2 regions of the Sphingopyxis sp. MC1 genome follow, and region 2 is predicted to be linked to the other one. Evidence: predicted binding sites of a transcription regulator. Region 2 holds the regulator's gene; the other holds the start of a gene.
What was found. Region 2 encodes LexA, which represses DNA repair genes until DNA is damaged. Its sites were predicted from a motif close to GTTCCNCNCTTGTTCT; they were not measured.

Region 1 (7,596 bases), on a different contig from region 2:
ACTGGCCGATCCTGTTCGGCGGCTTCGTCGTCACCGCGGTCTATTTCGTCGCGGCCAGCCTGGTCTTTCCCGACGATCCCGAGGCGTGGGACGACCTTAACGCCCATTTCGACAAACAGCGGCGGCTGGTGATCGGCGGTGTCTTGCTGGCCAATATCGCGCTGGTCGCCGTCACCTGGGCCTTTGTCGGACTCCCCAGGGCGGGCACCGTGCGTGCCTTCATCCTTGCATGGTCCTTCTTCCCCGTCGCGGCGCTCGCGATCGCGGCAAAGGACCGCCGCATCGTCGTCGCCTGCCTGATCTGGCTCCTCGCGCTCTATCCGCTGTCGGCGGTGTGGCATTGATTTCTCTCCCTCTTCCGCTTGCGGGAGGGGCAGCGAGACTTGCGAGCTTGCTCGCTAGTCGCAGCGGGGTGGGCATAGGCAAGGGCAAGGCTTGCTTCGCTCGCACCCACCCCTAACCCCTCCCGCAGGCGGGAGGGGGACTGGTCATTTCGCCAGCAACGGCGCCAGATATTGGCCGGTGAAGCTGCGCGGTTCCTTTACCACCTGTTCGGGGGTGCCGGCCGCGACGATCTCGCCGCCCTTGACCCCGCCTTCGGGGCCGAGGTCGACGATCCAGTCGGCGGTCTTGATGACGTCGAGATTATGTTCGATCACCACCACGCTGTTGCCCTGATCGACCAGCGCCTGCAGCACTTCGAGCAACTTGCGCACATCCTCGAAATGCAGCCCGGTGGTCGGTTCGTCGAGGATATAGAGCGTCTGTCCGGTCGAGCGGCGCGATAGCTCCTTCGCCAGCTTCACGCGCTGCGCCTCGCCGCCCGACAGCGTCGTCGCCTGCTGCCCGACCTTGATATAGCCGAGGCCGACGCGGACGAGCATCTCCATCTTGTCGCGGATCGCGGGCACCGCCTTGAAGAACTCCGCCGCATCCTCGACCGTCATGTCGAGCACGTCGGCGATGCTCATCCCCTTGAACTTCACTTCCAGCGTTTCGCGGTTGTAGCGTTTGCCGTGGCACGTCTCGCACGTCACATAGACGTCGGGCAGGAAGTGCATCTCGATCTTGATGAGGCCGTCGCCGGTGCACGTCTCGCAGCGCCCGCCCTTGACGTTGAAGCTGAAGCGGCCGGGCTTGTAGCCGCGCGCCTGCGCCTCGGGCAGCCCCGCGAACCAGTCGCGGATCGTCGTGAAGGCGCCGGTGTACGTCGCGGGGTTCGAGCGCGGGGTGCGGCCGATCGGCGACTGGTCGATGTCGATCACCTTGTCGCAATGCTCAAGGCCGGTCAGGCTGTCGTGCGGCCCGGCGACGAGCCGCGCGCCGTTGAGCGTGCGCGCCGCGCTGGCGTAGAGCGTGTCGATGACGAGGCTCGACTTGCCCGATCCCGACAGGCCGGTGACGCAGGTGAAGGTGCCGAGCGGGATCGTCGCGGTGACATTCTGGAGATTGTTGGCGCGCGCGCCCTTCAGCACCAGGTCGAAGCCGTTGCCGGGGCGGCGGTGCGTCGGCACCTCGATCTTCTTCGCGCCGGTGAGGTAGGCCGCGGTCAGGCTCTTCTTGTTCGCCAGCACCTGTTTCAGCGTGCCTTCGGCGACGATCTCGCCGCCATGGACGCCCGCGCCGGGGCCCATGTCGACGACATAATCGGCGTGGCGGATCGCGTCCTCGTCATGTTCGACGACGATCACCGTGTTGCCGAGGTCGCGGAGACGCTTCAGCGTCGCGAGCAGGCGGTCGTTGTCGCGCTGGTGCAGGCCGATGCTCGGTTCGTCGAGCACATAGAGCACGCCGGAGAGGCCGCTGCCGATTTGTGATGCAAGACGGATGCGCTGGCTTTCGCCGCCGCTCAGCGTGCCGCTGGTGCGGTTGAGGTTGAGATAATCGAGCCCGACATTGTTGAGGAAGCCGAGCCGCTCGTTGATCTCTTTCAGGATCGCTTTCGCGATCTGACGCTGCTGATCATTGAGCTTTTCGTCGAGCGTGCTGAACCAGGCGAGCGCGTCGGCGACCGAGCGCTGCGCCGACATGCTGATGTCCTCGCCCGCGATCTTTACCGCGAGCGGTTCGGGGCGCAGGCGCGCGCCGTGGCACGTCTCGCATGGCTGTGCGGTCTGATATTTGCCCAGTTCCTCGCGCATCCACGCGCTTTCGGTCTGGAGCATCCGGCGGTTGAGGTTGCCGATCACCCCCTCGAACGCCTTGTGCGTCGTATAGGTGCGCCGGCCGTCCTTGAAGGTCAGCTCGACGGGCTTGCCGCCGCTGCCGTAAAGGATGATGAGCTGTACCTCGCCGGGCAGATCCTGCCACGGCGTGTCGAGGCCGAAACCATAGGCTTTGCCCAGGCTTTCGAGCACCTGCATATAATAGGGCGAGGGCGGGTTCGATTTCGCCCATGGCACGACGGCGCCCTTTTTCAGGCTGAGCGCATGGTTTGGAACGACGAGTTCGGGGTCGAATTCCAGCCGCTCGCCGAGGCCGTCGCATGCGGGACAAGCGCCCTGCGGCGCGTTGAAGCTGAACAGCCGCGGTTCGATCTCGGCGATCGTGAAGCCCGAAACGGGGCAGGAAAATTTTTCGGAAAAGATGATGCGGTTGGCAGGGATGCCGGCGCCTTTCATGGCGCCGCCGACGTCGCCGTCGCGCCCCGGAACCTCGCCATCGGCAAGGTCGACATAGGCGAGCCCTTCGGCAAGTTTCAGCGCCGTCTCGAAACTGTCCGCAAGCCGCGTCGCGATCCCCTCGCGCACGACGATGCGATCGACGACAACCTCGATGTCATGCTTGTATTTCTTGTCGAGCGCCGGAGCGTCCTCGATCTCGTAAAATTCGCCGTCGACGCGGACGCGGGTGAAGCCGTCCTTCTGCCACTGCGCGAGTTCCTTCTTATATTCGCCCTTGCGCCCGCGCACGACAGGCGCGAGCAGATAGGCGCGCGTTCCTTCGGGCAGGTCCATCACCCGGTCGACCATCTGGCTGACCGTTTGCGCCGAAATCGGCTCGCCGGTCGCCGGTGAATAGGGAATGCCGACACGCGCCCAGAGCAGGCGCATATAGTCGTAGATTTCGGTGACGGTGGCCACCGTCGAGCGCGGGTTACGGCTCGTCGTCTTCTGTTCGATGCTGATCGCCGGCGACAGCCCGTCGATATGTTCGACGTCGGGCTTCTGCATCATTTCCAGGAACTGGCGTGCATAGGCCGACAGGCTCTCGACATAGCGCCGCTGACCCTCGGCATAGATGGTGTCGAAGGCGAGGCTCGACTTGCCGCTGCCCGACAGGCCGGTGATGACGATCAGCGCATCGCGCGGCAGATCGACGTCGACGCCCTTCAGATTATGCTCGCGCGCGCCGCGCACCGAAATATGGGTGAGACTCATGGGGTGGGTATGTTCCAGATTTGTTCCGGCCGCGCAAGAGGGCGCCGCTCGCTCGAACGCCTAGATAGGAAGCGGCTGCTTTGCGCGCAACGGGGCGTCGATTCCACCAACGAACGAGTGCGTTCGACCAGCGGCCTGCATCTTGCTTGACCTGCGATTGGCGCGGGCGGACAAGTCGCCATGGCCTGCGGCGGATCGGCCCTTGAACCGTGCGCGGGGGTAGGAGACTGGGGAATGAAGATGTTTTTGGGCGGCACCGCTGCCGTCGCTATCGCCGCCGCGCTGATCGCAGCACCTGTTCTGGCCCGCAATGCTGGCGCTGACGCTTCCTTGGTCGCTGCGACCAATGCTGCGGCCGGCGCGGAAGACGGGTCGCTCAAGCCGCTGACCTTCGGAAGCTGGGGCGTCGATCTGGGCGCGCGCGACACGTCAGTAAAGCCGGGCGACGATTTCGACAAATATGCCAATGGCGGCTGGTTCGCGCGCACCGAAATTCCCGCCGACCAGGCGTCGGCGGGCGTCGACTACGATGTCTATAATCTGACGCAGCGCCAGCTTCGCCAGCTTGTCACCGGCGCGCCCGCGACCAGTCAGGTCGGCGGGCTTTATCAAAGCTTCATGGACGAGAAGCACGTCGCGCAACTCGGCACCAAGCCGCTGATGGCGGATATCGCAGCCGTCGCGGCGATCAAGGACAAGAGCGAGATGGCGCGCTTCATGGGCGCGTCGCAGGGAAGCTTCGGCGCCTCGATCGTGGGCGGCGGTCCCTATGCCGATCCCGACACGCCGACGGTCAACGTGCTGTGGCTCGGGCAGGGCGGGATCGGGCTTCCCGACCGCGATTATTATCTGAACGACAGCTTCAAGCCGCAGCGTGAGGCCTATCGCGCCTATATCGCGCGGACGATGAAAATGATCGGCAACCCCGATCCCGAAAAGGCGGCCGATGCGGTGCTGGCGTTCGAGACCGAGATCGCCAAGGTGAGCTGGGCGATCGCCGAGCGCCGCGATCTGGGCAAGATCAACAACCCGATGTCGTCGGAGGCGCTGGCCGCCTATGCGCCCGGGCTCGACTGGAGCGCCTGGTTCGCGGGCGCCGAAATTCCGGCGCAGAAGCGCATCATCGTCAACGAAAATACCGCGATCCGCGACATCGCAGCGCTCTATGGCAAGACGCCGCTCGACACGCTGAAGCTGTGGCAGGAATTCCATGTCGCCGACAATGCGGCCAATTATCTGTCCGACGACTGGGTCGACAGCCGCTTCGAATTCTCGAAGGCGCTGAGCGGCGTGACCGAGATGCGGCCGCGCTGGAAGCGCGGGCTGCGCCTTGTCGATGGCAGCCTGGGCGAGCTGGTCGGCGAGGAATATGCGAAGCAATATTTCCCGCCGAGTGCCAAGGCGAAGATGGAAACGCTCGTCGCCAATCTGAAGCTGGCGATGGGCGACCGCATCCGCGGCAACAGCTGGATGGCGCCCGCCACCAAGGAAGCCGCGCTCGCCAAGCTGGACAAGATGGACGTGATGGTCGGCTACCCCGACAAGTGGCGCGACTATTCGGGGCTCAAGATCGATCCCGCCGACCTCTACGGCAATGTGAAGCGCAGCGCGGCGTTCGAATATGCCTATCAGCTCGCCGACCTGGACAAGCCGGTCGACCGCAAGAAATGGTCGATGAACGCGCAGGAAGTGAACGCCTACAACGGCGGGCTTGAAAACAAGATCGTTTTCCCGGCCGGTATTCTGCAGGCGCCCTATTTCAGCGAGACGGTCGACGATGCGGTCAACTATGGCGCGATCGGCGCCGTGATCGGCCATGAAATCACTCATGGTTTCGACGATCAGGGGCGCAAGATCGATGCGAGCGGCGCCGTGCGCGACTGGTGGACCAAGGAAGATGCCGCGCGCTTCGATTCGCAGGCCAAGGGCTTCGGCGCGCAATATGCGACCTATGAGGCGGCGCCGGGTGCGTTCATCAACCCCGATCTGACGATGGGCGAGAATCTCGCCGACCTTGCGGGGCTCGAGGTCGCCTATGACGCCTATCACCGGTCGCTGAACGGCAAGGAAGCGCCAGTGATCGACGGGCTGACCGGCGATCAGCGCTTCTTCCTCGCCTTTGCGCAGGCGTGGCGTGACAAGGCGCGCGAGGATGCGACCAAGCAGCAGGTAGCGAGCGACCCCCACAGCCCCGCGCGCTGGCGCATCATCGGTCCGCTGCGCAACGTCGATGCCTGGTACAAGGCGTTCAACGTCGCGCCGGGGACCAAATATTATCTGAAGCCCGAGGATCGCACGCGCATCTGGTAAACCGGCGGCGCCCCGTTACCCATCCCACGCAATGCCGCTGGCTGCGGAACGCATCTTGCGGCAAAGCGTTGGACGGGCAGGGTGCTCGGATTTAGGAGATTTCTCGATGACCAGATCGATTTTTGCCGCCGCGGTCGTCGCGGCGCTGATGAGTTCGGCGCCGGCGATGGCTCAGAAGCTGCCAGATGGCACGACCGTTCAGGAACGTGCGGATACTGCCAAGCTCAATGCCGAACAGCTTGCGAAGGCCGATGCCGAAACCGCGCGCTACCAGCAGAGCGTTTCGCAATATGAGCAGCAAAAGGCTGCGATTGCCGAGCAGACGGCCGCGGCGCAGGCGAAATATGCCGATGAAACCGCCGCTTATGAAGCGGAAAAGGCTCGCGTCGCGGCGATGGCCGCCGAAGAACGCCAAAAGTGGGAAGCCGATGTCGCGGCCTGCAAGGCGGGCGACACCAGCCGCTGTGCCAAGCCGCAGCCCAAGGAATAGTGCTGCCAATCGGCACGCGATCCCGTGAGATTAAGGGGGCTCCGACGACAAGTCGGGGCCCCTTTTCTTTGGCGCGCTTCCGTTCGTCCGTTGGTCGCCCTTTGGAGGCGTTTCATCTGTCGATCGACGAGCTGGTCGGGCTGATCGAAGTCCGCATGTCTGGTGCGGAATAATGGCGCATTCCTTGGGTGCGGGATACGAGGCGACCAGACTTCCCCGGTTACGGCGCAGCGTGTCCCGCATCCCATAACGGATGAGAGGACTCCCCCATGTCAGACCGTATTGCCAAATATTTGCTCATGACAGGCGCCGCCGCATTGTCGGCAGGCGCCGTTGCCCCCGTCGCGAATGCCGCCGAGGCGGGCTTCGCCGATCCCGATGCGACGCCGACGGTGATCGTTCCATATGGCGATCTCAATCTGGCTAGCGAAAAGGGGCAGGCGCGGCTCGAAGCGCGCGTGCGCACGGCCATTCGCGGCATGTGCCGCACCGATCCCCGGCCAAATCTGGCTCAGCGGGCGCTGGAGCGGGACTGTGTCGCCCACGCGCGGCGCAGCGCCGAACCGCAGTTGGCAGTCCTCTTCGGCGGCGGCGATGTGAAATTGGCGCTCGAACGCCCGGCGGAACTCGCTGTTCGCTGACCGGAGGTAGAGGCGGTCATGCGCCGTGCATGATCGCCTTTACGTCGTGCAGGTAAGTGCGACCGATCCGGTGCTGTCCGCCTTCGCCCAGGTCCACGCTCCACGCCCCGTCGCCATGATGCTTGAGGCCGACGATGCCGTCGCGCCGGACCATCTTGGACCGGTGAATGCGCATGAACTGATCGGGGTTCATCCGCTCTTCCAATGATTTGATCGTCTGGTGGATCAGCCAGCTTCGGCTGCCGACATAGAGGCGCATATAGTCGCGCTCGGCCTCGATCAGATCGACTTGCGCCGCATCGATGCGCAGCATCTCACCGCGGTTCTGAACCCAGAATTCGTTGATCCACCGGCTCTTCGGCGGGGCAGTTCGCCCAGCGCTGCGCCATTCGCGCACGCGCGCCAGTGCCTTGGCAAGACGATCGGGCGACACGGGCTTGAGCAGATAGTCGACCGCGGCGACGTCGAAGGCTGCGACAGCATAGCGATCGAACGCCGTGACGAAGACGATGGCTGGCGGACAATCGAGCTTTTCGAGCGCGGTCGCCACCTCCAGCCCGTCGAGGTCGGGCATGGCGATATCGCAAAGCAACAGATCGGGCGCGAGCGCCTCGACCATGCGCAGCGCCGATGCGCCGTCGCTGGCGGTACCGACGAGCGAAACCCCGTCCTGCTGCCCCGCCAGAATCTGAAGCCGTTCGATCGCCAGCGGCTCGTCATCGACGATCAGGGTGCGCAGCGTCTGCAGCATGTCAGTGTCCTTCGCCCGCGATCG
Region 2 (7,596 bases):
GTTTTCGCGGCATGGGCGATCAGCTGGCCGAAGTCGAAGGTCATGTCGACGCCGGCATCGGCGCGGCCGAGCGGCTGGCCGTTGAGGTCGACGCACAGCGTGCCGTGCAGCTTGCCGTCCTGCCACCGGTCGCCGAGCGCGTCGGGTGTAACGAACACCGGCGACATCGCACTCGACGGCTTCGACTGGAAAAAGCCGAAGCCCTTGGCCAGTTCGCCAGGGATCAGCCCGCGCAGCGACACGTCGTTGGTCAGGCCGACGAGCAGAATGTGGCTCCGCGCCGTTTCGGCACCGACGCCCATCGGCACGTCGCCGGTGACGACCACCACCTCGGCCTCCATGTCGCAGCCCCACGCCGGATCGCCGAGCGGGATCGGATCGCGCGGCGCCAGAAAGGCATCGCTGCCGCCCTGATACATCAGCGGATCGTGCCAGAAACTTTCGGGCATTTCGGCGCCGCGCGCCTGCCGCACCAGCGCGACATGGTTCACATAGGCGCTGCCATCGGCCCATTGATAGGCGCGCGGCAGCGGCGATGCAGCGTCGCGCTCGTGAAAGCGCTCGCGCGGGATCGCCTCGTGATTGATATCTTCGGCAAGCGCCTTCAGCCGCGGCGCCGTTTCCGCCCAGTCGTCAAGCGCCGCCTGCAGCGTCGGCGCGATATGGGTCGCATCGGCATACCAGGCGAGGTCGTCCGAAACGACGACGAGTCGGCCGTCGCGCCCGGCTTTCAGCGAAGCTAGTTTCACATCTGTCCCTTTGTCTGCGATGCCGGCGAACCATCATCGCAAAGGGGGGAGCGACGATCAGCGCGGCATCTGGATGGATGCGAAACAGGTAAAGCCGCTCTGCCCCGCCTGCAAGCGCCGGATATATTGCAGATAGGCCTGCGACTGGTTGTAGCTGGTGCCTGGCAGCGTCTGGCCGCGAAAGGCGCGCTTCACTTCCTCGCCGGTGAACGGCCGCGGTGCGCCCGGAAACGCCCCCTGCGTCCCCGGCGGGACAAGCTTGCCGGCGGCGTCGATGTAGCGGCCGGCGGCCGACGCGTCGGGGACCGGAATCTGGCAGTTCATCACCGATACCGCGGTCTGTGCAAAGGCGGGGCGGATGGTCAGCGCCGCCGACACGCCGACCGCGCCGAGCGCGAGCATCTTGCGCCGCGAGGGAACGGCTTCGTCGCCGGTCGCGGGCACTTCGGTCGGGATGTCGCTGTCTTCCATGGCCGCGCATTAAACCAGTGAAGCCTTTAGGAAAAGCAAAAGACCGGCCGCCTCCCGCGCCCTTCCCGCTTTGGGACAGGCTGCGCCGCGATGGTAACCCGATGCACCGCCCCGCGAAGCGCCTTGCGCGCCGCGCCGCTTCGTGCGAGGCGCAGCGTCGATGTTCGACCGCCTGTCCAGCCTGGTTGCGGCGCTGACGCTTGTCGCCGTCGCGGCGATTTTCGCGGCGCTTGTCGGCGGCGACCTCGCCTCGATCGCGATCCTGGCGCTCGCCGGAGCGCTCGGCGCGGTCATCGTCTATGGCGCGCAGCCGCCGCCTGCCGCCGCGCCGCCTGCCGTCGCCTCTCCCGTCCCCGTCGAACCGCCGCTGCTGCTGCGCCATCCCGATTTCACCCGCTGGGCCGATCAGGAGCGCGAACCGGTGCTGGGGGTAATCGACAATGTCGTCGCCATCGCCAACGATGCCGCGGTCCGCCTGCTCGGGCGCCACATCGTCGGCGCCGACATCCGCACCGCGATCCGCCATCCGGTGGCGGCCGAATGGCTGTCGGCTGGCGACGTCGACACGGGCGCGATGACGGTCGATCTTGCCGACTATCCGCGGCCCGGCCAGCGCTGGACGATGCGGATCGCGACGCTGTCGCACGGCGGCCGCATCATCTTTTTGTCCGACCGCTCGGCGATCGATGCCGCCGACCGCATGCGGTCCGATTTCGTCGCCAACGCCAGTCACGAACTGCGCACGCCGCTTGCCGCGATCCTCGGCTATGTCGAGACATTGCAAGACATGAACGACGAGGCCGATGCGCCGACGCGCAACCGTTTCCTCGCGATCATCGAGCGCGAGGCGCGGCGGATGCAGCAGCTTGTCATCGACCTGCTGTCGATCTCGCGCGTCGAAGCCGATCGCTTCCGCCGCCCGACCACCCCGGTCGATTTCGCCGCCATCGTCCGCCATACGCTCGCGCAGATGAAGGACAGTGCAGAGGCGCGGCCGCAGGACATTGCCGATCGCCTCGGCGATGCAGCGCAGCCGGTGCTGGGCGACGCGGCGCAGCTCGGCCAGCTCGTCCACAATATCGTCTCCAACGCGATGAAATACGGCCGCCCCGGCACGCCGGTGACGGTCGAACTGACGCGCGAGGGCCGCCGCGTCCGTTTGTCGGTCCAGGACGAAGGCGAAGGCATCGCGCCCGATCATCTTCCGCGCCTCACCGAACGCTTCTACCGCGTCGACGAAGCGCGCAGCCGCTCGGTCGGCGGCACCGGCCTGGGGCTCGCGATCGTCAAGCACATCAGCGAACGCCATAACGGCCAACTCGATATTCAAAGCGAAGTCGGCAAGGGCACGCGCGTATCCGTGTCCTTTCCGCTGTCCGAAGCGCATTGACGAAGGGACTGCACCGATGACGAACCGGCCAACGCATCTCGACGAAAGCGGCGCAGCGCATATGGTCGATGTCGGCGCGAAGGCCGCGACCGGGCGGCGCGCCGTCGCCGGCGGTCGCATCGCGATGGCGCCCGAAGCGCTCGCCGCGATCCGCGCCGGCAACGCGCCCAAGGGCGATGTGCTGTCGACTGCGCGCATCGCCGGCATCATGGCGGCCAAGCGCACCGCCGAGTTGATCCCGCTTTGCCACCCACTGGCGCTGACCAGCGTCGCCGTGGAATTCGACTGGGAGGCCGATGGCATTGCGGTCCGCGCGACCGCCGCGACGACCGGGCCGACGGGGGTCGAGATGGAAGCGCTGACCGCCGCGTCGGTCGCGCTACTGACGCTTTACGACATGGCGAAGGCGCTCGACCGCGCGATGGTCCTCGGCGATATCCGCCTGCTCGAAAAGAGCGGTGGCCGGTCGGGCGACTGGCGCGCCGCATGAGCGCGCTGCTCGCGGTCGAAGAGGCCCAGGCGCGGCTGCTCGCGCTGAAGCCGCCGCTCGGTGCCGACAATATTGGCGTGGCGCAATGCGCCGGACGCTATCTTGCGCAGGACGTCGTCGCCGGACGCGACCAGCCAGCGGCGCCCCTGTCGGCGATGGACGGCTATGCGATCCGCTTTGCCGATCTGCCCGGCCCGTGGACGATTGCCGGCGAAGTCGCCGCCGGCACTGCCCCTAGCCGCGCGCTCGGCCCCGGCGAAGCGATCCGCATCTTCACCGGCGCGATGCTGCCCGACAATGCCGATACGGTGGTGGTGCAGGAAGATGTCATCGCCGACGGCGCGCGCCTGACGCTCACCGGCGATGGACCCGCATCGCGGGGACGCCATGTCCGCGCCCGGGCAAGCGACTTTGCCGCGGGCGCGCCTTTGCTCAAGGCAGGATGCCGCCTCGCCCCCGGGGCGCTCGCCGCGGCCATCATGGGCGGTGCGGGCGATCTGATCGTCGGGGGGCGCCCGCGCGTCGCGATCCTGACGACAGGCGACGAACTGGTGGCGCCCGGGCGTGCGCTCGCGCCCGGCCAGATACCCGACAGCAACGGCACGATGCTCGCCGCAATGCTCGCCGCCGAACCCGCCGATGTCACACTGCCGCTACGCGTGCGCGACGACCGCGGCGTTCTCGCCAATATCCTGGGCGATATGGCGCGGCGGCACGATGTCATCGTCACCGTTGGCGGCGCGTCGGTGGGCGATCACGACCATGTCCGCGGCGCGCTCGAAGATGCGGGCGGGCAGCTCGATTTCTGGAAGATCGCGATGCGCCCTGGCAAGCCGCTGATCGCCGGCCGGATCGGCGACGCGATCCTGCTCGGCCTGCCGGGCAATCCGTCGTCGGCCTTCGTCACGGCGACGCTCTTTCTGCTACCGCTTGTCCGCCACCTTGCCGGAGCGGCCGCGCCGTTGCCGGTGTTGGAAAAGGCGCCGCTCGCGGTTCCACTCGGTCCCGGCGGGACGCGGCGCGATTATTTGCGCGCGCGCCTCGACAAGGGGCTGCTCACCCCCTGCGACGGACAGGACAGTGGCCAGACGCAACCCCTGATCTCCGCCAACGCGCTGATCGTCCGCGATGTCGGCGCGGCACCCTGCGCAGCGGGGGAGCTTGCAAACTATATCGCGATCGCTTGACAAGTTCCGCTCTGTTCCACTATCGTTCTCCTTATGTCCGGCAATGCCATCATGGAGAACGACCGATGTTGACCGCGAAGCAGCATGAACTGCTCCACTTCATCCAGGAACGGCTCGACGCCAGCGGCATCTCGCCGTCGTTCGAGGAAATGAAGGAGGCGCTGGGCCTCAAGTCGAAATCGGGCATCCACCGGCTGATCAGCGCGCTCGAAGAACGCGGCTTCCTGCGCCGCCTGCCGAATCGTGCGCGCGCGCTCGAAGTGTTGAAGCTGCCCGATGCGGCCAAACCCAAAACGCGGATCGACAGTGACAATGTGGTACCGCTGCGCAAGCCCGCACCGGCGCTGAAGCCCATCGCCGCGAACGACATTATCGAAGTGCCGCTGCACGGCAAGATTGCCGCGGGCGTCCCGATCGAGGCGTTCGAGGATTATAACCGGCTCGCCGTTCCCGCCGCGTTGCTCGGCGCGGGCGAACATTATGCGCTCGAAGTATCGGGCGACTCGATGGTCGAGGCGGGGATTTTCGACGGCGACTACGCGCTGATCCAGAAGGCGAGTACCGCGCGCGAGGGTGATATCGTCGTCGCGCTCGTCGACGGACAGGACGCAACGCTCAAATATTTCCATCGCGAAGGCCGGATGGTGCGCCTCGATCCCGCCAACAGCGCCTATGAACCCCAGCGCTACGAAGCCGATCGCGTCATGGTGCAAGGTCGGCTGTCGGGACTGCTTCGTCGTTACCACTAAGCTGGTGCGGGCGGCGCCAAGGATGCGCATCGCCCGCGCGCAGCGCCGAAACGAGCCGCGGCTTCGCGCCCAGATAGAACGCAAGGCCGCCGCTTTGTTCCAGCGTGTCGCGGTCGATCGTCAGCCAGCGCGCGACGCATTCGCGCGGTAGCCAGCGTTCGCTGATGACCACATCGGCGGCGGCGCAGGCGGCCGCCATCTCCTCACCCGCGATCCGGTCGCGCCCATGCGCGGCGAGGATGACGCGCGGCGCATCGCCCTCGCCCTGTGTCCAACGGCAGAAATCGCGATTGCAGTCGACATGGTCGAGATCGCCGAGCGCGACGAGCGGCGTGTCGATCCCCGCCGCTTCGGCCATCGCGTCGCGTACGAAATCGCCGGCACGATCGCGCAGCATGGCATAGCCGCCGCCCGGCACGGCGGCTGCGATATGCCGCCCGTCGCCGGTCACGAGCAGGTCGGGGCGCGGCTGTGCGAGCAGCACCGCCATTCCCGCTACTAGCGGCACGGCGCCTGCCCAGCGCCACCCGCTGCGCCACAGCAAGATCCACAACCCGCCCGCCATCGCGACCCCGAAAGCCCATGGCGGAAAAACGGGCAAGGTGGTGACGGCGCCGGGCGCCGCGGCGACATGATGCGCGAGCCCGATGAGCAGGCGCAGCGCATGATCGGCCGCCCACCAGAAGGGCGCCCCCGCCCCCACCGCGTCGAACAGCAGCGCCAAAGCCTCCGCCGGCATGATGACGAAGGTCGTCAGCGGGATCGCGACGACATTGGCGAGCGCGCCATAAAGCCCCGCCTTGTGGAAATGGAACAGCGCGATCGGCGACAAGGCGACCTCTACGACGATGCCGGTGATCAGCAGGCCGGCGACGCCGCGCCCGAAGCGGAAGGCAAATGGCTCCTCGCGCCGCGCGACGAAGCGCTGCATCGCGCGGCTTTCGTGGAGCGCGACGATCGCGGTTACCGCCGCGAAGCTCAGCTGGAAACTCGGCCCGACCAGCGCCTCGGGCCGCCACAGTAGCACGAGCAGCGCGCCGGCGGCGACGAGCCGCAGGGTAATCGCCTCGCGCCCCAGCAGGATCGCCGCCAGCACCAACAACGCCGCGATCAACGACCGCAGCGTCGGCACCTCGGCGCCAGCCAACCACGTATAGCCGCCGCCCGCGAGCGCCCCGGCGGCAGCGGCGAGCGGCAACACATAGCCCGCAAGCGCGAGCCTTGGGCTGAGCGCCAGCAATCGCATGGCGAGCAGCATCGCGAAGCCGACCACGGCGGTGACGTGCAGCCCGCTGATCGACAGGAGGTGCGCCAGTCCGCTGCGCCGCATCGCCTCCTCATCCTCGGGCGTGATCGCGCCGCGATCGCCCGTTACCAGCGCCGACGCGACACCGCCCGGCGATCCCGCAACCTGGCGATGGATATGCTCGCTCAGCCGCGTGCGCAGCGGCTGGCGTGCGTGCTCGGCGCCCGGCGGCAGTATGACATCGCCAAGCACTGTTCCGACCGCGCCGATGCGGTCGAACCAGGCGCGCTGCGCAAAATCATAGCCGCCGGGCAGGCTCGCGGTTGGCGGCGGCATCAGCCGCGCGCGCACGCCGATCATCGTCCCCGGCACAATTGGGCGCCGCTGGTCGCCGCGCAGCGTGAGCCGCAGGCGCGGCGGCAGATCGGGGCGCGCGAGCGGCCGCACGACAAGCCGCAATTGCGCGCGCGCCGGCAAAGGCTCGGCCGCTTCGACCCGCGCCGAAAATTCGGTCGTCACCGGCCGCGCGAGCACCGGCGCCTCGACCCACAGCGCGCGGCCCCAGATCAGCAGCAGCCCTGCCGCGGCAACCCCGCAACCGATCGTCAGGGCGCGGCCAACGCGGGTCTGCCAGCCGATTGCCAGGCCGAAGGCCATGCCCCCCGTCAAGGCGCAAAGAAGCCCGATCCATTGCGCCGCGGTCGGCAAGGCGAACCACAGCGCGATCCCCGCGCCGAAGGCCACAGGAAACCAGAGCGGCAGCCGCTCGCGCTCGGTCTCCAGCCGACTCTCGATCGCCGCCGGCAAGGCGCCGAACCATGAAAGCGTCCGCGCGGCAATGGGCGTTTGAAGCGTGCTTGTCGCCATGCTAGGGGCAGCCCCGAAATCCGCCGCGGTCCCTGTTCCGCGGCCGGCAGCCTGAGTGAAAGAGGCCAGAGTGGCAACCGAAAACAAAACCGAATTGGCAGAAGCGACCCCCGAAGCGACGGGCGCCGCCGTCGTCACCCGCTTCGCCCCCTCCCCCACGGGATATCTGCACATCGGCGGCGCGCGGACCGCGCTGTTCAACTGGCTTTTCGCGCGCCATCACGGCGGCAAGTTCCTGCTGCGGATCGAGGATACCGACCGCGCACGCTCAACCGACGCCGCCATCGACGCGATCCTCGACGGGATGCAGTGGCTCGACCTCGATTGGGACGGCGAGACCGTCTATCAGTTCGCGCGCGCGGCGCGCCATGCCGAGGTTGCGCACGAACTGCTCGCCAAGGGCGCGGCCTATCGCTGCTATCTGACGCAGGATGAACTGGCCGCTAT

Region 1: a site for LexA is predicted at 3,392-3,407, ahead of uvrA (excinuclease ABC subunit UvrA). Genes of this name have one in related genera too.

What each region holds. Positions count from the first base shown of each region.
Region 1 is NZ_AOUN01000002.1:9,011-16,606, reverse strand. Features, by position in the region: gene EBMC1_RS00655 (hypothetical protein) at 1-344, shown strand, start outside; gene uvrA (excinuclease ABC subunit UvrA) at 489-3,380, opposite strand; gene EBMC1_RS00645 (M13 family metallopeptidase) at 3,615-5,690, shown strand; gene EBMC1_RS00640 (hypothetical protein) at 5,797-6,180, shown strand; gene EBMC1_RS00635 (UrcA family protein) at 6,480-6,821, shown strand; gene EBMC1_RS00630 (LytR/AlgR family response regulator transcription factor) at 6,838-7,572, opposite strand; gene EBMC1_RS00625 (sensor histidine kinase) at 7,574-7,596, opposite strand, start outside.
Region 2 is NZ_AOUN01000006.1:201,477-209,072, forward strand. Features, by position in the region: gene EBMC1_RS10090 (fumarylacetoacetate hydrolase family protein) at 1-749, opposite strand, end outside; gene EBMC1_RS10095 (hypothetical protein) at 807-1,220, opposite strand; gene EBMC1_RS10100 (sensor histidine kinase) at 1,381-2,610, shown strand; gene moaC (cyclic pyranopterin monophosphate synthase MoaC) at 2,627-3,100, shown strand; gene EBMC1_RS10110 (molybdopterin molybdotransferase MoeA) at 3,097-4,287, shown strand; gene lexA (transcriptional repressor LexA) at 4,353-5,036, shown strand; gene EBMC1_RS10120 (ComEC/Rec2 family competence protein) at 4,990-7,149, opposite strand; gene gltX (glutamate--tRNA ligase) at 7,220-7,596, shown strand, end outside.